Regions from separate parts of the Paenibacillus sp. 22594 genome, predicted to be linked through region 2. Evidence: predicted binding sites of a transcription regulator. Region 2 holds the regulator's gene; each other region holds the start of a gene.
The links. The regulator LexA, encoded in region 2, represses DNA repair genes until DNA is damaged. The targets are predictions, from matches to a motif close to CGAACATATGTTCG.

Region 1 (10,534 bases), on a different contig from region 2:
AAATAATGCTCCAGAGACACGTATTTTTCGGCAGCCAGAAACTGAAGTACGGCGGTAAATACCGTTTCGAGGACATTTCTCATCCGCTGGGAACGGAAGCGATTAAGAGTGCGAAAGTTGGGTTGCTGCCGTCCGGCCAGCCACATGAAAGGAATATTCTCTCGCACGGCTTTGGCGATTTGACGAGCCGAATAGATCGCTGAGTATAGGCGTAAATGATGACTTTGGTGAGCATTTTAGGATGATAGCTGTCGCGGCCGCCGCCGGGATAGGCAGCGTCAAAGATGGAGTCGTCCAGCCGATTGACGGCTGCGTTAACGACACGAACGAGGTGATGTTCTGGAATGTCTTCTTCCAGATCCATTGGCAAGCAAAGTTGGTCCATGGTATATTGAATGTACAAAGAAATCGCTCCTTTTTTGAAATGGTTGCTCGACACTTCCATTTTACCAAAGGGCGATTTCTTTTTGTGATTTTTGAAAGAATTGTAGGAACGTTCCCCCGCTTAAACAGCGGAGAGGACGGACTGATTGCGGAAAAGCGGTAGCGGTCGCCTTGCTCTCCGGATTTTTACCGCTACGGGAAATAAATAAAATCTGGAGAGCACAGCGATTGTAGCAACGGTCCGTTCGCGGAGCGTCCGCACCAAGTGCACAAGTCTATCCAACTCAAAAACAGCGGGGCTGTCTCAAGTAGCCATTTCATGGCTTTTGAGACAGCCCCTTTTTTCATGCTAATACCATTAATGACACGTTTAGAGAAGTTAGTGTTACTTACTTAACTAATGGGGAACGTTAGCAATAAACCAACAGTAGTTTACGATTTTATTTTTCTGTTTAAGACAGCTGTTGGTTTTTATATTGGAACCTTCTAAACGAGCTCTTTTGGAATTCGCTAGTGAGCAGTATGCGTCTACTGTTCGTTAATTTACTGCATACATAGGTAAACAGCTTTTTTGGCATTCACCCAGCTTTCAATTCAATAGCAATTAACTTTCATTTATAATCTTTTAATACCGCCCCAAGCTCGGCTGTATACTTGGTCAGCCTTAAGCTTATCTCTGTGCGCATAACATCACGGGTCAGGCCAAAGCGTTCCTGATATCCCCTGCAAAAGATTTTGTAATACACCAGGAACTCCTCCTGTTCATCTGCCAGTACCCGGATATTCCGCTGCTTCAGCTCTTTTTGCAACTGATAGGTATCCTGCATGATGCGGCGCTGAATAGTTTGACCGGCCATTAAATAGGCGCGTTTGAGGATATTGCCGGAGTTCTCGATCTCCTTCAGGCTTTTGCCAACCATTGTATCTATGTAAGGGAGTAAAATGAGGTCGCGTACCATCGTCCGCTCTCCGATCGTTATCATTTTATCTCCCGGATCCCGCTGCTGCTCCTCGTACTGTTCCACATGCTCCGTCATGATCATTTTGGTTTTCCAGCGTTCGTTGCCTTCAAGTTTACTCATTTATAATGCCCTCCAATCTGTTCAGCTCTCTCCAGGGCAACTCCGGATTCAAGTAAGGATGATGCTCTAATAAGGGCCTGGTTTCCGTACCGGGCTTTAATTCCGTCGATGGCCCGTTCCTTATTGTAAGAGCGGACCCGGTCATCGAACAGCGTAAGCTGGATCACACGATCATCCGAAAGGTGGGACAACGTGATGGCTAAGCGCCCTACAGGCAGTCCGGACCAATGGTCCACGAACAATTTCAGCGCCGCTGCGGCTACCTCATGCGTCAACGATGAAGGCTCGGGCAATGTCATCTGGCGCTCGTAGGAGTGTGAACGCTCTCCGTCTGTCTCCAAAACGGAAACAGATACCACAGCCCCCATATAACGATACCGCCGTGCCCGCTGGCACACCTCAATAACGAGCTCAAGCAGCACAACCTCAATATCCATAAGCCGGGTGTATAAATTCCAGCGCAGTGCCTTGCCATGCCCCACGGATTTGATCTGATGGCGGATCCCCGTGACCACTGGACTAGGATCTAGCCCACGCGCAGTTTGCCAATAATATTCCGCCTGGATATCACTTTGCTTGCCCATGGTCATTCGCATTCGTTGTTTAAACTCGGGCAGCTCCATTCTGGCAATATCTCCGATTGTGGAAATACCCATACGCCAAAAATTCCTGGTCATTCTAGACGCCACCATAAACATATCCTGGACCGGCAGTCTCCACAGGGTGGACTCTAATTGGTCGAAGGTAAGTTGGTATATCCCATCTTTCGTCTTTTTGGCATAATTATCTGTAGCCATCTTTGCCATAACTTTCGTAGACCCAATGCCTACCCGGGTCCAGACACCTGTCGACAGCAAAACATGGTGCTGGATTTTTTGAATCATATATTTCAGTGATCCCCCAAAATAAGCGAGTGAGCCTGTGATATCCAGAAACTGCTCATCGATGCTGTAGGGTTCCACCAGATCCGTATAGGTCCGGTAGATTTCTGATATCAAAAGCGAGACCTTAATGTAAGTTCCCATGCGGGGTCGTATGACAATTAGCCCAGGGCATTTTGTCATAGCCTCCCCCACCCGCGATGCCGTTGTTACTCCCTGAGCTTTGGCAATGGGGCAGGCGGCCAGCACAATGCCGTTCATACGGGTAGGGTCTCCGATTGCAACAGGTTTATCCCGATATTCGGGATGGGCTGCTTTTTCAACGCTTGCATAAAAGGATTGGCAGTCGGACAGTAAAATAACGCGATTCTTAGGCATAGTGCTTCTCCTCTACCCGCTGCCATACAATTTCAATCATTTGACCGTTTCGAATCTGCATAAGATCCGCCTCCAAAACAGGAACATTTGTTTGTATTATAACCACGTTAGAGATTTTTAAGCAATGGTAAAATAGAACAAACGTTCCTATTGCCGGCGATCACCTAACCTTTGATGGGATAATAGGCCGGCAGAGCTTTCACACCAGGCAAACGGTCATACGCTGGACCTACGCTGAAGTATTCATCACAGGATATATGGGAGTTTTTAAGTTCAGCGTAAATCCCCTTGGTATTAACCCCCCGGGGGGGGATATAATCAAATCAGTTGAAAGCCAAATTCACAGGAGGATTGTTATGCCGGAAGCAGTTATCATCAAAGATACCGATAATAAACAAAAAATAAAAATAATCCTAGCGCTTGCTGTACCTGCTATGATTGAGAACTTCCTGCAGACGGTTGTAGGGTTTGTAGACACTCTTTTTGTTTCCAATCTTGGTTTGAATGAGGTTGCCGCTGTGGGTGTGTCCAATGCCATCGTAGCGGTCTACATTGCTGTTTTTATGGCCATTGGAGTTGGAACTTCCTCATTGATTGCTAGAAGCGTTGGTGCAGGCCAGGTCGACCAAGCGAAAGCAATCGCTCGGCAATCCACATGGATTTCTGTTATTGCAGGTATTATTTTTGGCTTGGCTACTCTCTTCTTCGCCGAACCGTTGTTGCGTATAATGGGAGCGGAACCAAGCGTCATAAAACAAGGAGTTGTTTATTTCCAAATCGTAGCTATACCTTCTGTTTTTCTAGCCCTTATGACCATATTCGGAAGTATTCTTCGTGCGGCTGGCAATACAAAGACACCGATGAAGGTTGGGATTTGGATTAATCTTATTCATATTGTGCTGGATTATGTGCTCATTTTTGGACTTTTTGATTGGGCCGGAGGGGGGATAGCTGGCGCTGCCTGGGCAACATCAATCGTGCGAATCATCGGTGCTATAGTCTTGTACCTTTACATTCGCAAATCAAAGCTTTCATTTTCCATCTGGAAAGGCTCTGCCAGTGAGTATACAATGCCGCTGTTAAAGCTTTCGGGTCCTGCTGCAGCGGAAAGGTTAATCATGCGCTTTGGTCAGGTCTTATACTTTGGTCTGATCGTCCGTCTAGGAACGGATGTGTATGCTGCCCATGTTCTGGCTGGAAATATCGAAGTTTTCTCCTATATGCCTGGATACGGCCTTGCCATTGCAGCAACAACCTTAGTAGGGCAGCATCTGGGTGCGGAGCGAAAACAGGATGCCTACCAGTATGGCATGCTCACTGCATGGATCGCTGTAGTATTCATGGGGGTTGTCGGTGTACTTCTCTTTTTCTTCTCACCGCTTGCTGCCAGCTGGTTTACTAAAGATAAAGACGTCATTCATATGGTCACGACAGCCCTTCGAATAGACGCCTTCGCCCAGCCATTCCTTGCAATCGGGCTTGTAATTGCTGGGGCGCTACAGGGTGCTGGAGACACCAAAAGTCCAATGTATAGTACAACAATTGGGATGTGGCTGATTCGAGTCGTGGGTGTGTATGTATTATGTATATACTTAGGGATGGGGATCGCGGGGGTATGGCTGTCCATTACCATAGACCTTATCATACGAGCTGCTTTTCTGCTGTATAGATTCAGAAAACATATGCATGTGCGCCAAACCCTTCAATAAGTATTTGTGGCCCATACCAAATACCCCGCCAATTCTGGAAGGGTACAGAGGTTACTTAATATTTAATTTATTATCATGACTGCCTAATTTATTTGTAGTATGAAGTAGTCAGGGGGATAAAGACGGAGGAGCCCTCTTTAACATCCCCGGTTACAAAAAGTTTACTTACTCCGGAAATATTCACTTCTATCGTTATGAGTCCCTCCTCAGCGGTAATGTTCTGTTTCTTAAGCACCGTGTCGGTATCACTATCTATAATGGAGAAGTCTTCAATATCGTCGCCGATCGCCGCAACCTGGAGATACAGCTTCTGATATTTTTTATTGGGGTAGAGCATGAAGGAAGAGCCACGGGTTCCACTGCCGTTATCGAAATGGACATCTTTATAATCCTTGTCTTTATACACCGTTTTGTCCGGATCTTTGGTGTGATAGGACGAATCAAATCCGGCAGCAATCGATACCCCCTCTGTTTGTTCTCCTAACAAGATTGTGTTGGCTGCGGCATTAAAATTAACGGTAACGCCTAACAGGTCGGATACGGCTCTAACAGGTAAGTACGTTGTATTGTTATAAGTAATCGGAGCTACGACTGCACCACTGCCATTCTTAAGCTGGACGGGTTGGCCATCGACCTTGAATTTGATTCCGGGATTGAGGAAAGCCTTGATCTCTTGCAGGTTGGCACCGGCATATACACCTGTCCCCATCCCTCCAAGTACAGCAAAAACAGTTAGCGCGGCTGTTATCTTCTTTTTCACTTTATCAAACTCCTCTCCGTTATTTCAAATTTTGATTTCCTATATTGGAAGTATAATGAATCATCCCCTGGTATGCAATATTTTCCGGGTCTGCCCTTTTCGAGGCTGTATCAAAACCCAATATATGGTACGATCACAGTACTAGCTGTATTTAAGAGCATGAAGATTGATGCCATGCATACCGTACTATAAAGGGGCTGATCGAGATGGCTATCTTTTACTGGGCTCTTTTGGTTATAGGAATTATTGTTGTTGGTGGTTTATTAGGTACTAAAAGACGTAAGTGATCCTAAGGCTGCTATGCCCTTAATCCATAAAGATAATTACCGTACTGCGGACGAACCTCTTTCGCGAGCCGCATAGCATATCTCAAATAGTACGGGAGGTATGTTCTATGACACGGTTACTTGATGCAAGAACTTCTCAAAATGCAAGTATTGCCGGCAGCATGAATGGTGTGGGATTGACAGCCAACCAGAATGTGCTAATCGGGCAGATTGGACTAACCACTGCAGGAGCGGAAGGTCCAATCAGAGTACAACTTAACGGTGTTGCATCTTTTTTTGTGTTTTCAGGAGGATTTATCACGTTAACCCTGTTTGCTGTTAGAGGGAGTGCAGCTACTGATCCCTTAGTGGCTTCAAACCGACTTCAATTAAATCCTGGAGCAACAACACCGACTAATTTATTTCCGCTTTACTTAATATGCTCTGACTACAATCCTGCTCCAGCAGATGAGATCATCTATTCCTTATTTGTGAACAGCTCGATAAACGTTAACCGAGTAGGTCCCGAAAGTTTCAATGGATGTGCTTATTCTGATTAGGTAATTCTTGAAAAGAAGAAATCCGCCAGCCTATGGCTGACGGATTTTGTCTGTCGATGCAGCGTAGATGCTAGAGCAGAATGGTCTTCGAGATGATTACCAGCAAAATAAACAGAACCAGGATTGCACCGGTAGAAGTAAATGCACCATATCCGCCGCCGTATCCGCCAACATTTTCACCCATAATTTAATTCCTCCTTAAAATAGAGTACGGCTTAGGATATGCGGATTCCCCTCAAGCGTTTGGGCATACCGGAAAAAGATGTGGCATCAGCGATTGGTGAGCGGAATTAAATAATAACAAAGATGTAACTTTAATGACTGTTAAGAATTGCCAAGGAGGTTTAAATAATAAATAAATAGTATTTTAGAGATAGCAGTAAGGGAAGTGAAAGATATGAAAAAAAAGGACATCCAGCTTGCACTTGTTTCCAGCATGTGTCAACGTGTCCATCTGGTTAGCGGAGAAACGTATACTGGAAAATGTGAAATTAATCCGGCTGCCGACGTTTTAGAGATTATAACGAATGAGGGACGGCTTAAGCTCCCCTACTGGACCATAAAACGTTTCGTACGGCTGTAACCCCTGAGGTGAAATCCATGAGCAAATCCAAACGTTCCGATCAGGCGATCGTCTCCCTTTTACTCGGTCTGGCTTCTTCTTTGATTATCGCCTTCTTTGTCATACGCTATATAATTCAGAATGTCTCGTTTGCCCCTTAAGCTCCACGTAACCATCTCCTGATGGGAATCGGTTAATGAGGCGCGACCCGGACGTTGCTTCTTTCCCATTCCTTCACGCCAGCACACGCAGCACGTCCTCTATCTTCCGCTGATGGGAGAGTACACCATAATTCATCCAGGCCATAAAATCCACCTCGTACACGCATCCGCTGCGTACAGCGGGTAGTCTGCTCCATAGCGGTGTATCCAGCAATTCCCGCCCTTCCCCTTCCTGCCGGTCAAAGGTAATGAACAAATGATCCGCAGTCAGCTGCGACAGCTCGTCACGGGTAAGGTTCACACGCTTCTGCCCCCGGGTGAGCTCCTGGACGAGCGAATGCGGCTGCAGTCCCAGATCTTGATGCAATACGCCTCCTGTATACCCCAGCTCCCCACATCCATATAAAGTAATTCCGCAGGAGGAGATCCGTAAAAAGGCTACGCTGCTGTCCTTCACGGAGCGGCTTAGCTGCTGCCTGGCCCGCTTCGACTGCTGCTCGTAATTGCCAATAACCTCACGCACACGATCCGTCCTGCCGAAGATAGCGGCTGTGGAGTGCAGGGTTGCCCGCCAGTCCTCCTGATGAAAAGGCAGCCGGAGCAGCGGGGCAATCCGGCGGCACTCATCCAGATGCCAGCGCTGAAAGCCATCATCCAGCAGGATCAGCTCGGGCGTATAACGGGAGAGTTCCTGCCATTCTCCGGTTGAAATATCGAATGTCGGCACCTGATGGAGCCCCAGGTACTCCTGCTTCCCCCACTGGGCATGGGATAACTGAACCACCGGAACAATACCCAAGGCCAGCAGATAATCCTCCAGAAAAGGAGCGAATACACGAACTCCCTCTTGATGAAGACTTCTATATTGGCCGGGGGTTATCCCCACCAAACCTTTAAAGCGCCGGTTGAAATAGTACTCATTGCTGTAGCCGACGGTTAGTGCGATATCATGCAGACGGTCACTGGTCAGAAGCAGCTGCTGCTGCGCCCGTTCTATACGCAAGGCATTCAAATACTCCAAGGGGCTCTGGCCTGTCATCTCTTTAAAAAGCCGGGGATACCGGGCACGGCTAACACCTGCAATCTCCGCCAGGTAGTCGATAGTGACCTCTTCACTAAAACGCTCCTGTATATAACGTATGGACCGCCGCACTGCCTCATGATCATCCGAGGTCTTCAGCCCTGTGTCATTCGCGCGCATAATCAGCAGCAGCAGCTCCTGAAAACGGATATGACCCGCGAACCCTTCGATCTCTTCCGGGCTTCTGCGGCTTTGACAGATCGATTCCAGCAGCAATGCGCACTGTGAGTAAGGTCTACAGCTGACCGGACCCGGCCGAAGCATGCCGTTCTCGGGCATTCTTTCCTTTCTGCTATGTCCGCTGTTCCCGTTCCCAATAATCTCGAAGGTAATCCGATAAAAACAAAGCTCCTTCTCTTCCGCGTGAATCCGGTTGATTGAGCCAACTTCGAACAGGAACCCCGCTCCTTTTTCTAATCGAAAACGCCGTTCACCAGCTTCGACCCAGCCCTGCCCCTGCGAAATAATGATGAGCGTGTAGTCCTGAAACACTGCAATGGGTCTATTTTCGTTGAGGGATAGGGTAACAGATTCTATATTGGTTAAGCTGTAGAATAGTTTTTTGCTAATACTGTCACTCGGATTTTGCAACATTCCCCGCCTCCTAATTGAGAATCATTTTCATCATCTTAGTGTAGAACAAAAAAGAAAGCCTATCAACTATGCTGATAGACCTTCTTTGTGCTTCATCGCGCCTGGCTTCTATTTATTTCACCATAGCCTCCAGCAGATCATCTAGCTTCATCGAATTAGCCGTAATGGCACCGGATTGCCAATGAGAACGTTCCATTTTATAAATATTTCCGTTCTTCACGGCAGGCAGGTTCTTCCACAGCGGGCCATCGAGGATTTGAAGCGCCTCTTGATTCTCCGCTGTATCCCATCCCCCATTGTCAGGAAAGACAATAATGTGATCCGCTTCAAGCTCAGGAATAACCTCTTCCGATATTAGAGCCTGATAATCTGTCATCTCCGCAGCCATCGGGACTGGTGTGAGTCCGAATTGATCATAAATAACACCGGTGAACCGGTTTTTGACACCGAATAAAGCGAAGGTTTTGTCCGCGACATTCAGCCGGATAACTGCCACCTTCTCTTGTCCAAGCGCCTGCTGCAGCCTGGCTTTTCCATCCGCCACCTTCTGATCGTACTCCTTAAGCACGGCTTCTGCCTTCTCCGGAATGCCCAGTGCATCTGCAATGGCTGTCAGCACTTGTCTGGAGTCCTGCAACACCCGCTCCGGCAGACGGTAGGTGGGGGCGATCTTGGAATATTGTTCAAATTTGGCCGCATCTGCGCCGCCGTCGACGATAATCAGATCCGGATTTTTTTCCAGCAATGCCTCTATGCTACCGGAGATATCGAATTCAGGCACATCCAGATTCAAGTAATCCTGCTTGCCCCAGCTCGGATGATACCATTGAACCACCGGAGTAACACCAAGCGCTGTCAGGTAATCCTCCAGATAGATCCCTGCTACCCGCTGAGGGTTGACGGGAATTTCAACATCTCCGAACTCACCGGCAACGGTCCGTGTCCCGGCTTCAGCTGGCGTGCTGCCACCTGTATCGGCTGGCGTGCTATTTGCTGTGGCTCCATCCGCCAGATTTGTAGCTTGAACAGTGCTGGTACCTGCAGCATTATTATTGGTTCCGCACGCCGCAATTGCAGTCAATGCCAGAATAAGTACGGCTGTCCATATAAGTTTTCTACCCCATTTTACCATTGAATTATTCACTCCCGCGCTCTGCTGTGATTGATTATCATTCTCAATAATCTCAATCCCAATAGTAGCATGTCTTCCCCAGCTTGCAATGCACTTTCTCTGCAAAAATCTTATACAAACATATGAACCAGTGAAAAAATATAAGGATAGTTTATGGCATGAACCCTATACGCTTATTTTTTAAAAAAAGGCCCTGCCGATAACCGGCAAGGCCAAGTGCATACAACAGGTGTTGCTTCTACTATAACGGATAATTATTAAGAGAGTGTATGAAACCCCGGCTTCCTTTTAACGTAATGATGAAGATATTTATTAACGGAGGCGATGATTTTGCAGCAAGAAAACAGGATTTGCCCGACATGTGGAGGCAGCCATTTCACGAAGGGAGTAATGAAAAGCAGTGATGCCAACGTAAGACCGATCGGCAAACCTTTTTCATTGGGCTCTCCAGTGATTTTCACCTTTTGCAAACAATGTGGCGAAGTCGCTTCCATAAAAATTGAAAAGCCCGAGAAATTCTAGTCTGCTGCTCAACTGTCATTCTCTGTCCGAAGTAAATCGATTCCTTGTGTAAGGATAATTTGATTACCCGGCCGGTCTGCCCAGAAGATTGAATCCCCCACTCTCTCCACACCTTGACCCGAACCATAGGTTGGCGGCTTAATTCTGTTCACAAATTTGAATTCATGACCATCGAACCTGTAATGATCCATGCCTTGAGCATATTCCTTGCCATATTCATTCGATCCATGGAGATTGGCATAGAGATTATCTTTTATAAAAAAGATTCCCTGGTAACCGCCCTCACCACCAAATTTCCCTGATAAAGGGTATACTGCCTGTTGGCGAAAATCCCTGTCAAATCTTCTTATTTCATTTCTATCATGATAGACCACCCAAAATGATCCTTTATACTTAGCTATGGATTCTGCTGTACCCTGACCGATATTATATTGCTCAATTTGCTTCAGATCTGAAAGTCTA
Region 2 (10,534 bases):
CTGTTGTAAGCTTTCAGCAAGTGTGAATTTAGCCACTTTCTATCCCCCCAGTAAAACATTAGAGTAAGTTTAGCAGAATATATGGAATTCGAAAAGCCTTCCTTTCCACTCTGCATTATCTGTTATTGCTGGCGGCAGCCCACCGCCTTAGGTTTTGTTGTATTATGGCTGAACCACAAGCTTTTTACTGGGCATAGAATGCTGTGTCCGGGCAGTTACATGGGAAGTCACTGTATACTCTCCGTCCGTTTCTACTATTCCTTCAGCCTTATATGTACCATCCCCTGCTGATTCCCCAGTGAACTCCAATTTCTCGTCCGCATTGCTGTTATTTATGATTTCAAAAAGAACCTCTTTTGCATCATTCACCGGTTCGCCATCCTGTGTAACCAGCGCTTCAAAAGTCACCTTCTGGCCTGCAGTGACCTGCCGGGGACTCCAATTCAACTCTACTTTTATAGGCTCCATAGACATGTTTGCCACAGTATGCATATGACTTTCCGTCTTCCCGCCTCCTGAACAGCCTGAAAGAGCTGCTGCGATCATTACCGATAATAATGCTGCCAGCTTTCTTTGATGGATCATTTGGAATCCCTCCGAGTCAAGGTAGGTTAATATCATACTGACATCCCATGAAGCATTTCATTTCTATTATACACATAATATTCAGATAATCAGTAATCAAACTCTTTTTCCGCCCCAATTTGTGAGAATGGTCATAGACTCATTCAATCCTTACGAATATATTAATGCACAAAAAAACCGCATCCCATTTGGATCAGGATAACGGTTTTGGAAGAGATACTATAAAGATTTCACAAGCGGAAGAAGCTCACTAAGATGACCAATCTGATAGTCCGGTGTAATTTCGGGATCAGTTTCTTTACCGGTGCGGTTAATCCATACAGTAGTCAGACCTGCGCCAAGACCGCCAAGGATATCTGTGGTCAGCTTGTCACCAACCATAATTCCTTCCTCCGGCGAAATATCAAGCAGTTCCATCGCATGTGTGAATATCCCTTTGTCCGGTTTACCTTTACCGAAGTTGCCTGAAATCACAATATGGTCAAAGTAAGGAATCAGCTCAGGCACACCATCCAGCTTCTCCTGCTGCAACGCAGGGCACCCGTTCGTCAAGAGCAGTAGCTTCACCTTACCCTTGAGCTGATCCAGTACATGCAGTGTTTCTTCATACATGTAAGGACGGCTACGGCGTTCCGCAGCAAATTTAGAAGCCAGCTCTGCAGCCAGCGCTTCATCCTCCACACCCAGTGCTGCCAGCCCGCGGCGCCAGGATTCGTTACGGTAGACAGGTGCAAGCTGCTCCATCTTCCGGAATTCAAGCTGTTCACCTGCTGTGAAATTCCCCCACAGCGCTTCAAAAGGATTGATTCCAATCAGCTTGGTGAACGGAAACGTTTCATATGATTCATACAGATTTCTCGCTTCTCTGCGGACAGCTGCTTCCAGCTTCTTAGGATCGACGGATTCACCTGCTGCTTCACTGGCATAACGAAATGCTTCTTCAACGCTCCGCTCATCCCAGAGCAGCGTATCATCAAGGTCAAAGAGTACGGCGGAAATCGGCATTATAGTTCTCCCTCTCCCTATGCTGGACGTATCTTTCTATTCTTTCACATATTCCACATGATTCTGCTTGGCGAACTGCTCCAAACGCTCACCCATTGCATTAATGTCATAACGGTTGAGCAGCTTGGAGAATACCCACTGTGTGCGTTTACCTTTGTACTTAATGGAAACTGCGCCACGGGTGACAATAATTTTTTCAATATCCCCTGCCGGAAGCTGGCGTTCACGATTGTATTTAATGGTGGCAAGTCTGGCACGTTCAACCTTTAAATATGGACGACGGAAAAAAAGCAGTGCCGCGAGCAGGAAATACAATACAACTCCCAGCCAGTTGGCAAGAATACCGCTGCCCTTAGCTTCATCTATAGAGCCAACTACCCAGAACATGATGCCAAGCATCAATAATACTACGGGAAAAACAATATTGCGGCCTTTAAAAATATCGCTGCTCTTTGCAGCTGCAGAAGTGGTTGATGCATAGATGGAATCTTTCCCTTGCTTCTTGCGTTGCTTGTTGATTTGCTGTGTGTTGCGTTGAACCATTCTTTCCCAAGAACGGGCCATGTCAGTTCCCCCTAGTCATCCTATAATATCTATGAAAAGGAACAGAGCATCATTAACTCCTGCCTTGTTGCCTTGTTCATGCGCTTATTTGTCCACAATTTCAATAGTATTAAGCTGAGCACGGAAGTTACTGCGGATATTGCCCAGGTAGATCTCGCGAAGCTTGGCTCTTTCCTTAAGCTCCTCTTCATTCAGGCCGTCACTCTTCTGTTTGCGCGCTAATTCATTGATGCGGGCGACCAATTCGTCAATGTTCAATATGTTCCCCTCCCCTATAAATTCATTCTAACTTTGCCATGAGAAAAAGAGCTTGTCAAGGTCTGCTCCCTGAAAGCTCCTGGTATCCATCTATAGGCACTCCATCAGTATTAATATACAGGTAAACTTAGCACATCGCCGGCTTTGATGTTGCTGTTCTCAAGACCGCTCGTCCGTTTGATTCCTTCTATATATACAGCCGTTTTCATATGAGCCGGTTTATTCTTAAGTGCTATGCTCCAAAGTGTATCCCCGCGTTCAACAACAACCCTCTTCTCCTGTTTGGATGACAACACCGATCCCGCAAAAACATTGCCTACCACAGTAAATCCGGAAATCACTAATAGAAAAATCAAGGCCAGCTTTACAATTGTATCCTGACGGAGCAATCTGCGGCATGCTGCCGCTAATGAGAAAAGAAGATTCTTCATATCTAGTCTATCATTGTATGCAGAACGGGCTCTCGCTGTATGGTCCTCATGAACCTCGTCGTAAATACTGCGGTATGTGCTGTATTTTAACATATTAACCGGCCTCCAAACACTTGTTCTTACTTTCGAATTAATATAACACGAACATGTGTTTTGTTCAATACCTTTTTCGAACAATTGTTCCCTTATTCTCCGAACCCCTTTTCTGTTTATATCAAATCCGTTTTACCATTCTCCAGCTGCCATTCCCAATCGTTTTAGAACTTATGTTTGTACGAACGGAAGTTCTATGTTATAATTTTCCCAAACATAGTATATGGGGTTGATTCCGATGTCAAAGATTTCGAGTCGTCAACTGGCGATCCTGGAATTTATTCGTAACGAAGTCCGCAGCAAGGGTTATCCGCCTTCTGTCCGGGAAATCGGTGAAGCTGTAGGACTGGCTTCCAGCTCCACGGTACACGGTCACCTGGACCGGTTGGAGAAGAAAGGGCTTATCCGTCGTGATCCAACGAAACCGCGTGCAATAGAACTGCTGGGACAAGAGGATTCCGAGAATGTTCATCAATTTGTTCAGACGGTAACACGCATTCCAGTCGTTGGAAAGGTTACCGCCGGGGTGCCGATTACAGCAACAGAGAATATTGAGGATTACTTTCCACTGCCTACCCATTATGTAGGTGATAACAAAGTGTTCATGCTTTCTGTTCTTGGTGACAGTATGGTCGACGCTGGCATTATGAATGGTGACTATGTAATCGTCCGCCAGCAGCAGACAGCAGATAATGGCGATATCGTCGTTGCCATGACTGAAGAAGATGAAGCAACAGTTAAGACCTTCTACAAAGAACGTGATCATATCCGTCTGCAGCCGGAGAATCCCGCTTATGAGCCTCTACGTTTGAATCGAGTTACGATTCTGGGCAGAGTTATCGGCCTATTCCGTGATATTCATTAGTAAGTCCCCGTCTCATTTAAAACAGTTCCGCTTAATAGCGGAACTGTTTTTTCCTTTTCCCTCCAATCTACCAATTATTTTCTTCACACTATTTAGTACTCTTTGTTGCCCTATCTTGTCCCCTGTGCCTGATTAACCGAAAAGGAACATTTGTTCGCTTGTGATTTTCTATCTAATTTTCCAGAACTCTCTCTACACTCCACTCATATTCTGATCATAAAAGGAGTGTTGATCAAAATGCCCAATTATCGAATCATTACCGATCTGTCACAGCGGATGCTGTATCTGCTGGACAATGACACTGTAATTAGAGGTTTTCCTGTCGGCATAGGCAAGATGCTGTCCGTCTCTCCAGTTGGAGAATATACCATTATCAACAAACAGAAAAACCCCGGTGGCCCTTTCGGCGTTTTTTGGATGGGCCTGTCCAAGCCCCATTACGGGATTCACGGAACCAATGACCCTTCCTCCATCGGCAAAAAGGTATCCCATGGCTGTATTCGTATGTACAATGAAGATGTGTTAGCCCTCGCAGCAACTGTTCCCATCGGAACCCGTGTAACCATTCGAGAATAACAGCACAAAGGACACCTTGTGAGACATTTATCAACGTCTCACAAGGTGTCCTTCATGTTCAAACATTTATTTCGCATACAAACAGGAAAAGTGAAGTAATATGTCGAAACCTGTATATTGGTAAATTAAATCTTGAAAGGAAGTGTCTGGTTTGAATCAATCCAAAATAAGAACCCATGTCGACTTCAAGGTCGATGCATTAGGTAAGCTCTCCAATCTTTTACTGAACAATAATCATGGGGAACGCAGAGTCAATATCCTTACAGCCTTCGGCAGCATTCAAGGCAATGTAGCTTCGAACACCAGCAGTAATGAGGATGTATTTAACCTCAAATCATTGATGGACGATGTCATCGTTGATGAATACATTTCCTACTTGGGTGCTGAGCATCCTGAAAAGACATTCAATTACAATTTTGTAGTCTTGGATAATGTGATTGTACGGCCTTTCGCCAGCTTTGGAACTGAAATTGAATATAAACAGCTAATTGTCTACTCCGAGCAAATAACGTCCTTCAACTTCATGTAAAACCTGTTTATGACTACATATTGAAGCAATAGGCGACTAATGTGTCTCCCGGTGAATCTCAGGCTTATACCATTCACGACCCGGGAGCACATTGCTCTTATTGCTCAGTCTGCTCATATCCAAGCTCATCCAGAATGCCTTCAGCCAGTACAAGCTGCACCACTTCCGGCTCCTTCAGCTTCCTGGCGTAGACTACTGCACTTTTGGTAACTTTCTCGATCAATCTTCGGCCCTGTTCCTTGGTGATCGACACTTCTACCCCAGAGCGCCCTACCACTTCAGATAAGCAAAAAAAGACAATGCGCATACTATAATTTTCCCTGCTTAAAAAGTAGAACAAGTAAGGAACATTCTTCAGCAGACGATCCACCCAATTCGTAATCTCACGGATCTGATAAATCTCCCTGCGATCCTGCTCATACCCGTTAAATATGAGCGTTACCTTCCCGCGCATTTTCTTTTTCTCATACTTCTTGAATTCCCGTAAATAATTCTCCAGTCTTCCCTTCTCCACATCTTCCCTAGAAATATTCAGCACTGTAATATCTTCTAAAATCTCATTCAGACCAGAAGTAATTTCCACTCCGCTAGTTTCCTGCTGCTTCTGTAATCCAATACGCTGCCGTAAATCTTCTTTCATCTTTATCACCTTTCACTTATGTAAGATATTCGGATTCACACCTATGAAAAGGCATCCCGGGGGATGCCTTGGATTACAAGACTTCTTTTAAAGTTTCTGCTCCAACCATTAAACCTTACAGCACACTTCTAAGCAATCGGATAGCCGCAGCGTTTAAGCGTAATGCTTCCCGTATGGAAGCCCTCGCAGCCAGCAGCTCACGTCTGGCACGGCTCGGGTTTGGCACCCGGCGCAAGTTTTCATTGATTTCTTCCAGTCTTTCCAGCAAAATAGCTCTTTGTGTCCGCAGCAAACTGATGGCTCTGCGGATTCTCGCACGTTCGCGTTCTGTCATCATTACACCTCTTTTACGTTTTATAGTATAAGAGATGCAATAACAGCCGTATTGGTATGTGTTATCCGGCAACAATAACAGCTTATTAAAACAAAAGAGCCGCTTTTCAGCAGCTCACAGACTCAGGTTAAGCTTCCTTGACCTTAATAGAGATCACATTCGCCGGATTAATGTGTTTGCCGCCCGCCATAATCCATTCTGTAAGTCCGCTAGATTTCAGATGTGCCCGTGCTTCCTCCGCCGTCTTGAATGTGGATTCCAGTTCTTCAATTTGTCCATTCACATATTGAAGCTCATAGTGAACTGCACTCACAATGAACCACCTCCTATTCTATTAATTCGACATCAGGAGTGGTTTACCTTTAACGTAAGAACTTGTCCGTTACTCTTGCTTCTTAGGCACACGGACTCTGAATTCAAACCCTTCCCGGCTGTAACACATTCCTGCTACAAGTACATCTTCAGGCGTCCATCTCTGCACAGGTCCGGCATAATCTGCTATGACGTGCGGTTTGCCATCAATCAATTGAACAACGTATACCTTCACTTGTGCGAGAGCTGCCGCGAACAAGTCGGCATCGCTCGTCAGAACCTTATATGTTGATTTCAAAACAGCTCCTCCTTATCTCCTGTTTCCCACTGCTCATAAATTACACATTTTTAAGCAATTATGTACGAATCCCAAGCAGCAAAACCGTTAAGACAAGTATTACAATACAATACTAATAGTCACCTACATAATACCACGATTATCTTCCCAATAATCAGAGCTGAACCACAAAAAATATGCATGTGGGTCATATTTCATTCTATTGGTAGTATACAGCCGCATGGAACAATATGTAAACGGTTAAGCAGGCTAATTTTATCAAAAACCATTCCCCTTCTTTTTTGGCATTCGTTCAAAATGATGTGTTACCGCTGATATGCGTGTCATTTTCATGACTTAGCTTGCCTTTCTGTCCATGATTTGATAAGACTAAGGTAGTTTGTTCCCAGATTGGAAATGAGGAGGATGCACATTGGAAGAAGTACGGATACAAAAAAAAGACCGTGCCGTCAGCTTTAGGGTGATCGAGGAGGAAGGCGAGTATATCGTTTTTGACATGTCACTCTCAAACCCGGCCAGCAGCCGCACCCATTATACCGGTAAACAGTTCGCAGAAGCTTGGAAAGCAGTTGAATCAATTCTAGGCGAAACTGAGATTCCTGATGAAATAACAAAATATGCAAATTCTTAACTCAGAACTTAAGGGCCCCGGAAAACGGGGCTTTTGGTTTATTTAGCGATATCAATTTACGAACATTAGTTCTCTATTTAGTTATCCGCAATATAGAACGGAGCAACTCCCCAAAACCTATAAGAACATTCCCCCAATAGACGACCACATGGCTATATACACACCAGTCAGTACACTTTCAGCGTTAACTGCTATTGGAACAGAGACAATTAATCCTGCCACCAATAACAAACCGCCAAAATATTGAAGATATTCACCTTTCACATGATTCACTCCTCTCCACTATATTTGCAAGGAGCATTTGTACTTGATTCAGCTCTGCCTTTTTGCGGTCGATCTCCTTCGGTTTCGGTGGAGCAACGCGAGTTTGCGGTTCATTGGCAATCTTTCTTCCCCTCCAGCCTTATTCAACTCCTTAAGCTTTACTAAGGTGACACAGCGAAACCCCAATATTCAGCTAACGATTGTATATAATCTTCATAGAGAGCTTGATCGTCGCGGCCCTTTAGAACAGCTTGATCGTGAAACCCTCCGGTGGGACGGCCGCGGCCGGTTCGGTGTCCAATCCAATTCCTATTTCGCTTGAAGTATCGTACCGGTGCAAAACCCCGATTTCCAAGCAGTCGGACAGCATCTTCGCATAATGTTGGAATCATGCCTTACAGGCGCTTCGAGATGCCTGTTCCTATCAGAAGCCCCTTCCGCGCGACCACATATCTAAAACACCTTTTAGTATTTAGGGTATTCTGTGAATGTACATCATTTATACGCCGGTAGCCTGTCCACATTAATAAATTCTCAATAATGCTCTTCCTTAATAAGCGCACCACCATAAAACCCCGCCAGTACACTGACGGGGCAATGAACACGTTAAATAAGCGGTTCTTGAATCAAAGTGGCAAAATTAAATTGGTGCTGATGACCATCATTTAAAGTAGTGAGACCCGTAACAAAATGTACATGCTTGCCATTTCCAACCGAAATAGCCGGCCCCGTCCTAATCTTTTTGAGATTATGAAAATGGTTTAAGAAATCCGTTTTAGTGAGATCAATTTCATGGACATGGCTCTTCCCTACCCGAATCGCTTGTCCCGTAACACCTGCGAACCGATGGTTATGTCGATCTGCACCTTCTTCTGCCAATTTGGTACTACCCTCAAATTCATGTACATGCCTCTGCGTCAATTTAGCAGATCTTACTTTCTTTAATATAGGATTTTTATTCTGCATTCGTTGCCTGCCTCCTTATAATAGTGAACAATAACATCCTATTGAGGCAAGCGAATGTATGTGTTAGGCAACTGTTAAAATCCTAATGATTTTTTACGACATCACGTTTACTTCATTCTGTACGGCCTATTGAAGGGCTCATAAAACTCCACACAAAAAAACCCTCAACGCCAACGGCGCCAAGGGCTGCTTCATCCTAGTAAAGAGTCATGTACTGATCTCTTTCCCATTCGTGTACTTGTGTGCGGTAGATATCCCATTCGATCTCTTTCAGCTCATAGAAGTGAGCCAGTGCATGTTCACCAAGGGCTTCAGTAATAACATGGCTGCGGATCATTTCGCTTAATGCTTCCTTCAGATCGGACGGCAGACTAGGAATTCCTTCTTCAATCCGCTCTTCCTCAGACATCACATAGATGTTGCGGTCGATGGGAGCAGGAAGATCCAGCTGACGCTTGATACCGTCTAGACCTGCCTTCAACATTACAGCAAGTGCCAGGTACGGGTTAGCTGCAGGGTCCGGGTTACGAACTTCAATACGTGTGCTGAGTCCTCTGGAAGCCGGGATACGAATCATTGGACTACGGTTGCTCGCAGACCAAGCTACGTAGCAAGGGGCTTCATAGCCGGGCACAAGACGCTTGTAGGAATTCACTGTCGGGTTCGTGATGGCTGCAAAAGCACGGGCATGCTTTAGGATACCCGCCATGTAATAACGGGCAGTTTTGCTAAGTCCAAGAGTGTCGCTCTCGTCGTAGAACATATTTTCACTGCCCTTGAACAGGGATTGGTGAGCATGCATCCCGGATCCATTCATACCAAAAAGAGGCTTGGGCATAAAAGTAGCATGCAGGCCATGTTGACGGGCAACCGTCTTCACGACGAGCTTAAAGGTTTGAATTTGGTCGGCAGCTTTGATGGCATCTGCATATTTGAAATCAATCTCATGCTGGCCGTAAGCTACTTCATGATGAGAAGCTTCAATTTCAAAGCCCATTTCTTCCAGTGTCAATACGATTTCGCGGCGGCAGTTCTCCCCAAGATCGGTCGGCGCCAAATCAAAATATCCACCCTGGTCATTCAATTCTGTTGTCGGATTGCCCTTCTCGTCTGTTCTGAACAGGAAGAACTCTGGTTCCGGTCCTACGTTCATGGCTGTAAAGCCCATTTCTTCAGCTTCCTGCAGGCAGCGTTTGAGAATACCACGCGGGTCACCGGCAAAAGGTGTACCGTCAGGCATATACACATCACAAATCAAACGCGCAACCCGGTTTTCTGCAAACCAAGGGAAGATCACCCATGTACTGAGGTCAGGAAAGAGGTACATGTCAGATTCTTCGATTCGTACATAACCTTCGATGGAAGAACCATCGAACATCATTTTGTTGTCCAGCGCCTTTTCCAGCTGGCTGACAGGAATTTCTACATTCTTGATCGTACCGAGCAGGTCGGTAAATTGCAGACGAATAAAACGGACATTTTCTTCCTTTGCGATACGCAGGATATCATCTTTTGAAAAGCTCACTTTACCCTCTCCCTTTCACGTCTCTTTGTATTATTTATTAAAAAACCGGGATAGCTCGCCTTGAATAAGAGATACTTGTCCCGGTCTTTTACCGGAAACCAGTTCCTGCTTCAATAAACGGTGCAGCTGTGAATCAGATAACTCTCTACGTCTAACCTCTGTGTCAGGGGTTATGACAGTAGCTTCTTCCGATTCCTTCGATACAGGGTTCATCACCTGCTTAATGCCGGCGATATTTACCCCCTTCTCGATTAATGCTTTGATTTCCAAAAGACGTTCTACATCATTGAATGAGAACAAACGCTGATTGCCGGATGTGCGCGCGGGCACGATCAGACTGTGCTGCTCATAATAACGAATTTGTCTTGCAGATAAATCAGTCAACTTCATTACGATTCCTATAGGAAATAATGCCATATTTCTGCGGATTTCATCACCCATGACTCATCCAACCTTCCAATGATCTTTTTCTCATCTCATTGTACATTTCCTTATTTGGCGTGTCAATGGTGTGTAAGATATTCTCACAAGATTTTATGTAACCTTAAGATTTCAAGTGAAGTGAATGTAAGCTAAAACATAACATGACCTCCGAAGTATATCACAGAGAACAATCCACAAGCAAAAGCTGGAACTCTCCGTGACACAAAAAAACCCA
Region 3 (10,534 bases), on a different contig from region 2:
ACATTATTGAGGAGATGAGCCAAGCATGAGCCCATTATTGAATAAAAGTGAACAAGTTGCCCGTTACCTGCTGAAGATCGGCGCGGTGGCGCTGCGTCCGCAGGACCCTTTTACCTGGACCTCCGGTATTAAATCACCCATCTATTGTGACAATCGTCTGACGCTGTCCTTCCCTGAAGTCAGGGGTTACATCGCCGATGCCTTTGTAGAAACGATTGCCAGCACTTATCCGGATGCCGAAGTGATTGCAGGTACGGCTACCGCTGGCATTCCACATGCTGCCTGGGTAGCAGACAAGCTTAACCTGCCGATGGCTTATATCCGTGACAAGGCCAAAGGGCACGGCAAGCAGAACCAGATCGAAGGGCTGATCACCCCGGGTCAAAAAGTCATCGTGATCGAGGACCTGATCTCCACCGGCGGCAGCTCCATCAAGGCGGCTCAGGCCGTTCAGGAAGCGGGAGGTATACCGCTGGTTGTACTGGCCATTTTTAGCTATGAGCTGGATCGTGCTACCGAAGCGTTCGCTGCAGCGGGTGTGCCACTGCAGACCCTGTCCAACTACACCACCCTGATTGATGTGGCTCTGGCCCAGGGAACCATTGCAGACACGGATGTGGAGCTGCTGCAATCGTGGCGCAAGGATCCGGCGTCGTTTGGCGTGTAAGATCTGAAATCATAAAGAGCTCTCTTCAAGTCCTCACCTGACGGTGAGGATTTTTTTGGAAATATAAGAATTTATATGTTTCACGCTGTAAATTATCCTTATATTTTTGGAGAAACGAATGCCGCCTCTTTCAGAGGACGGCGAAGCCGTTTCTTTTTACATCCTATGAAGAAATCGTAGTGCATCTTTAAACTGCCTGTAACTTTCCCGCCCGCGTAACTCTATATAATGCTAATTATAGGAAAGGTTCACTTCCGTTAAGGGAGAGAACGAATTTCGCCCAGGAGGGGATTTACACATGAATAGTAAGGGAATCAGTATGGCAGCCAAACGCTCGCTGTTACTTGGCATCTGTACGGCACTGGCGCTGCCGCTGATATCTGCAGGAGGGATTACCGCCGCCGAGGGTTCCAAGGTCTCTGAAGGGCAGCGGGTGCTGCGTATCGGAAACTTATGGAGCTGGGGGGATGACAATTATTTCCGCCAGCAGTTTACCGATCTCTATGAACTGACGCATCCTGAAGTGAAGCTGGAGATTGTCCCGGCCATTGATACAGAGAAGCTCCGCTTCAGCACCTCAAATCCTTTGACAAGTCCGGATAATCTGGACGATATGCGGGCTATCATGGGCGGTGCTAAACCTGTGGATGTGGTTATCGGCGATAATACGCTGCTTAAGAGAATGGTCGATCACAATTTGGTGGACCCACTGCAGCCTCTGATTGATCGTGACCATTACGACCTTAGTAATGTGGCCCCCACTGTACTGGACGGTATACGGGAGCTCGGCAAAGGGGAACTGTATGCCTTGACGCCTACATTTTCTTCAACTGCACTTTATTACAACAAAAAGATATTCGATGCTGCCGGAGTGCCCTACCCTGAAAACGGAATGACCTGGGAGAAAGCGTTCTCGGTCGCGGCAAAGGTTACCAAAGTGTCCAAACAGGACAAAGGTCGTGTCTATGGTTTAGCTTTTAACCGCTATTCGAGTGATCCTTTCTGGGATATGCAGAGCTACCTTTCTCCGCTTCAGCTAGCAATGTATGATAATAAAGGCGGGAAAATGACCGTGAACACTCCTGCTTGGAGTAAGGCTTGGACCGACTACAGCAGTCTAATGAAGAAACAGATCATTCCGGGATTAAATGAGATTAATTACTTGGAAGAGGTTGTTCCTTTAGCTGGTGACCTGTTTCTGACAGGCAAAACTGCCATGGCAGTTGGGGAATACAATTATATCAACGAACTTATGTTAGCCAACAGGAATGCATCCCTCATTAAAAATTTCAAGCCTGTAGATTGGGGCATCGTTTCAGTACCTACTTTTGCAGAAAAGCCAGGGGTAGCGATGGGAACCACACTTGGCAGCTTGATGGCGATCAATAGCCTCGCACAGAATAAAGAGGATGCCTGGGATCTGATCCAATTCGTCAACAGCAATGAGGTTGCCAAAATCAAAGCCCATAACCGTTACGAGTTAACCGCACGCAAAGATTATAATGGATTCCCGGAAAAGGCGCTGGATCTTACCCCATTCTACATCCAGAAGCCTCTACCGGCGAGTGACCCGGTCATGGACAGTCTGAAGGCGCGTCTTCCTGGAATAACCCAGATTAATGATGCCGGGCAGATACTATTCACAGAGGTGTATCGAGGCAAACGAACGGTTGCCAGTGCACTTCAAGCTTGGGAGAAACAGGGTAATTTCATGTTGAAGGCACTGCAGAAAGAACCTGATAAGTATTTTGATCTTCAGAATGGCTGGCCTGATAAAAGTGTTACGAAAAAATAAAACGTATCCAAAAATTACACAGCCGCCGCCGGAAACCGGCGGCTTATTTTTTGGGATATGGGCATGATATCTTTAGAAACAAAAGAGACCTTAATTTTGCGGAGAAGGAGCAGAAGGCATCATGAATTGGATATACTTCGCGAAGCTGTTCAGGACAAGATTTCAAGCCGGATGTCTGGCCAAAAGGCTCGAACAGGACGGCTGGATTTATGGCTATCATGACCCGCGTTTTGTGGAAATATACCGTTCACGCAAGGGCCGTTATGGGGTTCGTTTTCTTCCTTGAGCTCATTAACCAAAATCATCCTTGACTTTTGACCCGGATATGATGTATATTATCTATTGTCGCTGTTTGAATATGTTTACTGACGCGGGGTGGAGCAGCCCGGTAGCTCGTCGGGCTCATAACCCGAAGGCCGCAGGTTCAAATCCTGCCCCCGCAACCAATTTTATTTTCTCAGACAGCCATTGTATATACGGAATCCTAGATCCGGGCCCTTAGCTCAGTTGGTTAGAGCGGTCGGCTCATAACCGATTGGTCACAGGTTCGAGTCCTGTAGGGCCCACTTCTTAAAACCCCTTGCCTAGCAAGGGGTTTTTGCTATGTTGGGGTTTCAAACAATTAGAAAAGGTCTTCTTGGAATTGTCGGGAAGGAATTAAGAACAGTTGTCCAGATTCGATGGAGTCAAGATTTCGTTCGCTTGATACTGGTCTTCTATTATTTTTTCGAACGTTATTTCTAAATATAGGTAAAAGTTATGCTGATCATCTTTAATGAGCGCATATGTTCTATTTTGTTCTGAAAAGAAAAGCCATTACTGGCTGATCTTTTTTTCACTCCATCATTTGACTTAATTGATATGATGGACTGTGTACTTATGTAAATATTCTAAATAAACCTATTAACGGTTTGGACAAACTTTTCTTTATAAGAAATCAGTTCAGAAACATCTTTAATACCTATCATTGTTTTATCGTCATCATTGAACTGAATATACTTGTTTGCACCGTTAAAGTGTAATCGGCAAATCCATTTACGAATGCTATTGTCTACAAGAATATTGAAATAGCTTAGATTATCGCGGTAATTTATACGCTCTGGTGCAATAATATCTTTTAAAAGAATTCTTGCAGTTATGTAACCTTCCAGTTCTTCCTCAGTTGTAACAATTTCAGTAAGATTTTCTTTATTATTTTCGATATCTGTCACTATTTCATGAGTAACAGCTACTTCATTATTAAGCTGATCTGAATTTGTATTTGCAAGAGCGGTTTGCAGTTTATCGTTTAAAATATCATTTACAAATTCTTTGAATGAACGTTTTACAATGCCACTAAATTTTTCAATAACTTGTCTTGTTTTCTTTCCTGGGTATACATCAGATAAAATTGCTGAAACAAAGTCATCAGTTGGGCTTTCCCATTGTTCCTTCAAGAATCGCTTGATTTCAATTGTATACTTTAATTCAGATGCAGTCGTATTGATACTTTCTACATCAAATATGTCTTTTTTAAATTTAATTAATTCAGCTATTTGATGTTCTCTTATGTCGAAAAGATTGAATTCAAAGAATGGAGTAGCATCCATTTTATTCTGCTCTTCAAGGTCAGTATAAAATCTATAGATAATTCCATTTGTTAAAATTGCAAATTTGGCTACAGTTGTTCCAAAATATCTGAATAACTGAGAATCATGCTTTGTGAGTATTTCTGTTATTGATTTTGCCTCAATTAATATCATAGGTTTTTTATTTTGCATTATTGCATAGTCAACTTTTTCACCTTTTTTAATCCCAACATCAGCTGTGAATTCTGGAAGGAATTCTTCAGGATTAAACACATCATAATTTAATGCTTGGAAGAAAGGCATAATCACAGAAGTTTTGGTAGCTTCCTCTGTCAAAATGCTATCCTTCATTTTTTGAACTCGTTTAGCCAATGCTCTAATCTGATCCGCAAATTCCATCCTTGATATCCCCTAATATTCCTCATCGGCTGAGGGAATTGCTCATTTCATGGTCTTCTCTGCTTCATTCGTTACACGCTTCTTCATTTCACGGTACTTCAATAATGCTGCTTCCATCTCTTCAATTTCGTCCTTTGAGTACTTGTCTGGCTCACCAAAAAAGGACATATTCATTTCTCTTTGATTAAGTGGTTTCGGATCATTAGTTCGTCCTAGTAAATAATCGCCACTTGTGTCAAGTACGTCGGCTAATCTTCTCAGAGATTCAGGGTCTGGTTTCCTGTCGTTAGTCTCATACCGTGATAGCTGCACAATAGTCAAGCCACTCGTTGCAGCTAAATCCTTTTGGATGATGTTCTTTTTTTCTCTGAGGTACTTTATTCGATCACCGAGAGTCCTCATCTCGACTCCTCTCTATAAGCTGAAAATAAGTAGATACAAATTATATTAGCATTACCATATTGGTAAATAAACAATATTGCCAAAAAGGTAATTAATTTAGTTAAAATTACTGAATTGGTAGCTTATATTCAAAAAAATAAGCTGTTAAAATGGTAATTATGAGGTTGTGAAATAGCAAGGAGTAAGAGTTATCCTGAACCCTTTGAGGTTATATTTGGTGAGGTGCAAACTAACAAACAACTTAAGGATGCAATAGCGTGATGATTTCGATTCCCAAGAATTGCGCGGACTTGCATACCTAAGAGATAATCAAATACATATTTTCAGGAGGTATGATTTGAAGAATTTAGGGGCTATTTTGCCATTGCTGTTGTTCATCCTTACGGGTTTGTTTACGGTCTACAGTTTTGTATTTCCCTTTGAGGCTGGAGAGAAGCTGCAAGGTGTTTGGTTTGGGATGATCATCTTTTTGTGCCCGCTTGGGCTGCTAATGGCAATTACCAACAGGGTTAATACACAGCCTAAGCTCAAAAAGGTGGCAATTGGCGGGAATGTAGCATTGATGCTGTTTCTTTTTTTGTATATGACGCTAGGTGTTATCGTTCTAGGGGTTTAACGTTTGGTATAGACTATCTGTCATTAAGGAGGAGATTTCTTGTTTTATGACCAAATGGATTATGAAATCAAGCTGGAGTGGGGGGCAAGAGGGACTCGTTCAGCTTCGCAACGTGGGGATATTGTGATTATCGTGGATGTGCTTAGTTTTTCTTCCACGGTGGTGACTGCGGTGCAGCATCAGGCAATCATATACCCGTACCCGCCACCCCTAAATGAGCAAGCCAAGGCTTACGCCCAAGCTAAGAATGCAGAAATGGTGTGGGGAAGAGCAGAAGCCCTTAGAGAGGGCGGGCATTCGCTGTCTCCTTTGTCTTTTGGAGCGGGGGATCGGGCACGTAATTATGTCATGTGCTCATTGAACGGGGCATTATGTACATCCGCTGCCTCACAGATTACCGCTCTGCTCATTGGCTGTCTATTGAACGCCTCGGCTGTGGCGGAGTCTGCCATTCGATTCGCACAGAAGCTGAACAGAGATATCACCGTCCTTGCCTGCGGGGAGAAATGGTCCGATGCGGTCAATCAGGAAAATAACCTGCGTCCCGGCATTGAAGACTACTTGGCTGCAGGAGCAATCATTTCACAGCTTCAAGGAAGCCTGTCGCCGGAAGCGGAGGTCTGTGCCGGAGCTTATGAATACTCGAAGCATAAGATAGAGAGGCTGATCTGGGAGTCGGCAAGCGCACGTGAACTGCGTGAGCGGGGGTATGAAGCAGATGTGATGTACTGCTGCCAACTTGACAAGTGTGCTGTGGTGCCGATGCTGCATGAGGGGTATTTTATAGAGGCAGAGGACAGATGATTATGGGTAAAAGAAGGTGGGGCCCCCAATTTAGATATTTGGACCCTACCGGATGCCGGCGGGGTCAGCTCATTGATACCTATAGGCTCTGATCTCGGATAAATGCATGTCTGCATTATTATCTCCTCTGCATTTACCGAATATGTCTGTGGCTTAATTTTCTGTCCTCGTTTCGCTCCATCACAGCAATCAACTGGCCCTGGAACACACGCCGCTGAATTTGATCGATCCGCTGCAGAGCCAGCTCGCAGGGAACCTGAAAAGCAGCAGCAAGCTCCTGAATCGCATCTTCACGGAGTTCAGGCAGAGTCATCTTCGAAATCATGGAGTAAGGCATTGCCGCATACAGAATAAAGCGTTCCGATTCATCCCTCTCCGCTTGACTAAATTGCTCAGGCATCAGCGTATGGCTGCCGGCATGACGGAGCAGATGGCAGAGCTCATGCAGAAATTCCAGGCGCTGAAGTTCATCCGGAAGCCGGTTATCGATAAACATGCTGTACATACCGGCAGAGGCCTCAATCCCTTTGCTCCTCACATCCAAATAATGGACCCAAATATTCAGGCGCTCGGCAATATATGCAATCGAAATTTGTGCCGGCTTACGGATATCCAGCCGTTCATATAAATCTTCCGTCCACTTCTCCAGAGCAGTCATTTGATAGTAAGAATGCATTTGATCACCTCAGATACAAGATCGTATGTTCGTATTCACGGCCAAAAGAAAAGCCCAAAGGGCTTAAGGGTGACGCGAACCTGTGTTCTTATGTATCTAAGCATAAAGCAATCAAACTCTAATATCAAGTGTTTTTCCCAAGTTGGGGTGTACGCTCTGTCCAAGCATTTGAGCCATATTCTGTCCCTGAATCTCTGCCTGATCTTTGGCAATGCTGAGCACCTGCAGACCTACAGCCTGTTGTAGACTGGCCTGACCCAATGATACTGATAAAGCGGCGATATCCATTTGACACCTCCTAAAAGTTTTGTGAGCATGGCTTCCTGTCCTTCTTCGTACAAAACTCACTCCGGAAGCATAGTCTTAAGTTTTGTGAGCATGGTTTCCTGTCTTTCTTCGTACAAAACTCACTCCGGAAGCATAGTCTTAAGTTTTGTGAGCATGGCTTAAAAGGAGCTCTCCTAATTGTATATCGACTTTCTTCACACAATTGATTAGGTGTATGGGATTTCTTTGCCAATTGGCCCATGCAGCACATTAGCCTGCAACATATTCTGTGCTGTAGTCAATATTTAAGAGGAGGAATTAACTATGGGAGCAGATTATGGTTGCGGTTGTGGTAATAATGTCGGTGGAGTAAATCAAGGTCCTCCAGTAGTGCCGGTTTGTAGCCCTTTTACTTCGACAGGTGCGATTCTGGTACTGTTCATTCTGCTGGTTATTATCACTAGAGCTTGTATATTCTAGAACATATTCTAGAACTTCAATCTGCAAATGTTGCCCTGTCTGGCGAATGCCAGATAGGGCTATTTCTTTAATAATGCATCTTTCTCGCAGATTATTGCATACGGAACACTCGTTCGCATATAATACATACAAATGTTCTGTTTCTTTGAAGGGAGGGGCTTCAATTGAGCCCGAAGGATATGGAAAAGCTGATCGGTCAGGTGGTTGAGATTATATACGAGGATAAGGCAGGCAAAATGACACAGCGGAGAATAGAAGTGCATGGACACAAAGGCGGACTTCTCCGGGCTACTTGTTTGACTACTGGCGGACCACGTGTGTTTCAGGTGGAACGGATTCTGGCCTGGCGGCGGGTCAAGGTTAACCATGCTGGATGATATAGCGTGTAAGCTGCTGCGGATCATGTATCAATCCGGGAATCACCATAGCGGAAGCTGGGCTATTTGAACATGAATTCTACCCGCGTTCCGTCAGGCAGCTCCTCCAGTTGATTGCCCACCCAGCTGCCGGCACCGCGGTTGTCCTTAGGCGTTATGTATTCAATGTCAGCACCTCTGCCGCCTTCCTCACACATGGCCATCGGCCATTCGTCGCGGTCATATCCTTTTTTGGTCGGGATCCCCTTTAGTGATTCTTTGCGGTTCTCTTCGGCTTCCTGCCGGTCGATAGTGCAAATGGGAGACTCTCCGCTTCGGATGGCATCCTGAATGTGCCTGGCTGTCTCCGGGTAACGGTCACTGGGGAACACCAGCTGGACAACATCAGTGTCTCCTGTAGTAGAATGACTGCCAGGAAGCTGGTCGTTCTCCTCAAACCAATAAGCGGTGGCCAAGAGCAGCAGGGTGATGATGAGACTTGAGATGAATTTCTTGGACTTCACTTTGCTGCCCCCTAAAAGTTTTGTGAGCCTATGCTTCTGAATGTACAGCTTCGAACAAAACTGCTTCGAAAGCATAAGCTTAAGTTTTGTGAGCCTATGCTTTTGCCAAACGTAGGCTTAACCAGTATATCTTAAATACCGTCCCATTTAGTATACTGAAAATAGTAAAAAGGAGGTACAGATCATGGATTACGAGATTACTGCCGGGGATCAGACACTGATTGCCTGCGCACAGGAAATCATCAAGAAGCGTTATGAATGGGAGAGACATCATGTAGGAGCGGCTCTCCGGACCAAGACGGGTGAGATCTTCACCGCAGTTCATGTGGAGGCCAGCCTATCCAGAGTTACCGTATGCGCGGAAGCGATGGTGATCGGAAAGGCAATATCCGAGGGATACAAGGAGTTTGATACGATAGTTGCGGTAAGACATCCCGATCCCGATAGTGCTGAACGTGAGATCCAAGTCGTCTCGCCATGCGGCATGTGCAGAGAGCTGATTGCCGATTACGGCAAGGATTGCAAGGTGATTGTACCTGTCGAGGGAAGTCTGGCCAAGGTGAATGCAGTCGGATTACTGCCAATGAGGTATTCCAGATAGCTGAAAAAGAAATATACATAGCTTGAATCATGGTTTTTGGATTCCGTGTGGGATAGGTATGCCGATTTCATGTCGATTCGCCGTGCACTTGTCCGACAAGTCCCCATATGATGTAGAAAAAAGGGATAGGATGGTGGAAAAGATGGAATCGCGTATACTTCGGGATTTACTGGATTCCGCCTCACGGCTGGTGGGTGATGTGCAGTGGCAGGCAGCCTTTCGGAATGTGCTGATGGCTCCTGCAGATGCTTCGCTCTCCCTCCCGGCAGTGAAGCTGCTGAAAACGTTGTACCGGCTGCAGGGGCAAGGAATGCTCAGTGGGCAACATGATTATCTGGAGAGCCCCGATGAATACAGCAGCAAGCTGAAGTTGCTAAGCGGTCAATATGCGGCTATCCACGGCTATGAGCTGGGAGCTATTGAGAACCAGACGGCACAGCAAATCGACAGCCAGCGGCAGGCGGTGGTTGACAGCGCGATCAAGTGGCATAAAGCGGGCGGAATCGTGACGCTGACTTATCATGCCCACTTGCCTGGGACAGCTCCGGCGTGGTCGAATGTCCAAATGAGTCTCAGTGAAGCGGATTTTGCCAAATATATTACGCCGGGTACTGTCCAGTACAACACGCTGATTGCGGATCTGGACAAGACAGCGCAGTCGTTAAAAAAACTGAATGATGCAGGTGTGCCGGTGCTCTGGCGTCCATATCATGAGATGAACGGCGATTGGTTCTGGTGGGGGCGGAAAAGCTCGTTCAGCCAGTTGTGGGACATCATGTTCGAACGGTATACGGCGTATCATAAACTTCATAATTTGTTGTGGGTGTGGTGCCCCAATGCCAAGAACCAATGGTCAGATGAACCGGCCATTTATTATCCGGGCAGCAGCAGAGTGGATGTACTGGCAATGGATATCTATGATGCGGATTTCAAGGTTAGCCATCAAGATACTCTATGGGAGCTGGGACGCGGCAAACTGATTGCGATTGGTGAAAATGGGGAGCTTCCGTCTCCGGCTGTGCTGGCCAAGTCCCAGAATAAATGGTCTTACCAGATGAACTGGGGCAAGCTGCTGTTGGAGAAGAACAGTGATGTGGCGATCAAGTCTTTCATGAAGGATTCCTTTGTGTTTACCCTGGATGAATATACGGCGAAGGCGGCAATATATGCCTCAATGCCCGAAGCTGCCCCTTTGCCGGGACTGTATGGGCAATATTACAGCAATGCAACCCTCAGCGGAACACCCGCGGTTACCCGGACCGATGCAGATATTAACTTTGTCTGGCGGCAGTCCGCTCCCGATCCGGCGCTTCCAGCCGATGTATTCTCTGTGCGCTGGAGCGGCTGGCTGAGTCCGGCCTACACGGAGAGCTATACGA

Region 1: the regulator LexA is predicted to act here: its motif matches at 2,806-2,819, upstream of ACTJKB_RS26900 (DNA polymerase IV).
Region 3: the regulator LexA is predicted to act here: its motif matches at 6,946-6,959, upstream of ACTJKB_RS07410 (ImmA/IrrE family metallo-endopeptidase).

What each region holds. Positions count from the first base shown of each region.
Region 1 covers NZ_JBQENA010000011.1:157,019-167,552, reverse strand. The annotation lists partial or broken gene ACTJKB_RS26910 (transposase) at 1-403, opposite strand, end outside; gene ACTJKB_RS26905 (hypothetical protein) at 996-1,466, opposite strand; gene ACTJKB_RS26900 (DNA polymerase IV) at 1,463-2,725, opposite strand; gene ACTJKB_RS26895 (MATE family efflux transporter) at 3,082-4,434, shown strand; gene ACTJKB_RS26890 (stalk domain-containing protein) at 4,523-5,194, opposite strand; gene ACTJKB_RS26885 (hypothetical protein) at 5,589-6,020, shown strand; gene ACTJKB_RS26880 (YjcZ family sporulation protein) at 6,091-6,204, opposite strand; gene ACTJKB_RS26875 (hypothetical protein) at 6,418-6,603, shown strand; gene ACTJKB_RS26870 (hypothetical protein) at 6,621-6,743, shown strand; gene ACTJKB_RS26865 (helix-turn-helix domain-containing protein) at 6,817-8,418, opposite strand; gene ACTJKB_RS26860 (ABC transporter substrate-binding protein) at 8,531-9,550, opposite strand; gene ACTJKB_RS26855 (hypothetical protein) at 9,875-10,072, shown strand; gene ACTJKB_RS26850 (hypothetical protein) at 10,081-10,534, opposite strand, start outside.
Region 2 covers NZ_JBQENA010000001.1:452,879-463,412, forward strand. The annotation lists gene ACTJKB_RS01900 (FixH family protein) at 163-585, opposite strand; gene ACTJKB_RS01905 (HAD family hydrolase) at 805-1,590, opposite strand; gene ACTJKB_RS01910 (hypothetical protein) at 1,627-2,154, opposite strand; gene ACTJKB_RS01915 (DUF896 domain-containing protein) at 2,239-2,412, opposite strand; gene ACTJKB_RS01920 (LysM peptidoglycan-binding domain-containing protein) at 2,523-2,936, opposite strand; gene lexA (transcriptional repressor LexA) at 3,175-3,801, shown strand; gene ACTJKB_RS01930 (L,D-transpeptidase) at 4,039-4,377, shown strand; gene ACTJKB_RS01935 (hypothetical protein) at 4,529-4,906, shown strand; gene ACTJKB_RS01940 (hypothetical protein) at 5,004-5,546, opposite strand; gene ACTJKB_RS01945 (hypothetical protein) at 5,662-5,880, opposite strand; gene ACTJKB_RS01950 (hypothetical protein) at 6,008-6,193, opposite strand; gene ACTJKB_RS01955 (hypothetical protein) at 6,263-6,490, opposite strand; gene ACTJKB_RS01960 (hypothetical protein) at 6,903-7,121, shown strand; gene ACTJKB_RS01965 (hypothetical protein) at 7,239-7,385, opposite strand; gene ACTJKB_RS01970 (YmaF family protein) at 7,992-8,351, opposite strand; gene glnA (type I glutamate--ammonia ligase) at 8,548-9,876, opposite strand; gene ACTJKB_RS01980 (MerR family transcriptional regulator) at 9,907-10,317, opposite strand.
Region 3 covers NZ_JBQENA010000002.1:123,900-134,433, forward strand. The annotation lists gene pyrF (orotidine-5'-phosphate decarboxylase) at 1-29, shown strand, start outside; gene pyrE (orotate phosphoribosyltransferase) at 26-667, shown strand; gene ACTJKB_RS07370 (extracellular solute-binding protein) at 966-2,462, shown strand; gene ACTJKB_RS07375 (hypothetical protein) at 2,584-2,748, shown strand; tRNA gene ACTJKB_RS07380 (tRNA-Met) at 2,832-2,908, shown strand; tRNA gene ACTJKB_RS07385 (tRNA-Ile) at 2,955-3,028, shown strand; gene ACTJKB_RS07390 (type I restriction endonuclease) at 3,353-4,429, opposite strand; gene ACTJKB_RS07395 (helix-turn-helix domain-containing protein) at 4,472-4,831, opposite strand; gene ACTJKB_RS07400 (hypothetical protein) at 5,169-5,447, shown strand; gene ACTJKB_RS07405 (2-phosphosulfolactate phosphatase) at 5,487-6,251, shown strand; gene ACTJKB_RS07410 (ImmA/IrrE family metallo-endopeptidase) at 6,385-6,927, opposite strand; gene ACTJKB_RS07415 (YjfB family protein) at 7,039-7,215, opposite strand; gene ACTJKB_RS07420 (hypothetical protein) at 7,839-8,051, shown strand; gene ACTJKB_RS07425 (NucA/NucB deoxyribonuclease domain-containing protein) at 8,114-8,554, opposite strand; gene ACTJKB_RS07430 (cytidine deaminase) at 8,739-9,155, shown strand; gene ACTJKB_RS07435 (glycosyl hydrolase) at 9,298-10,534, shown strand, end outside.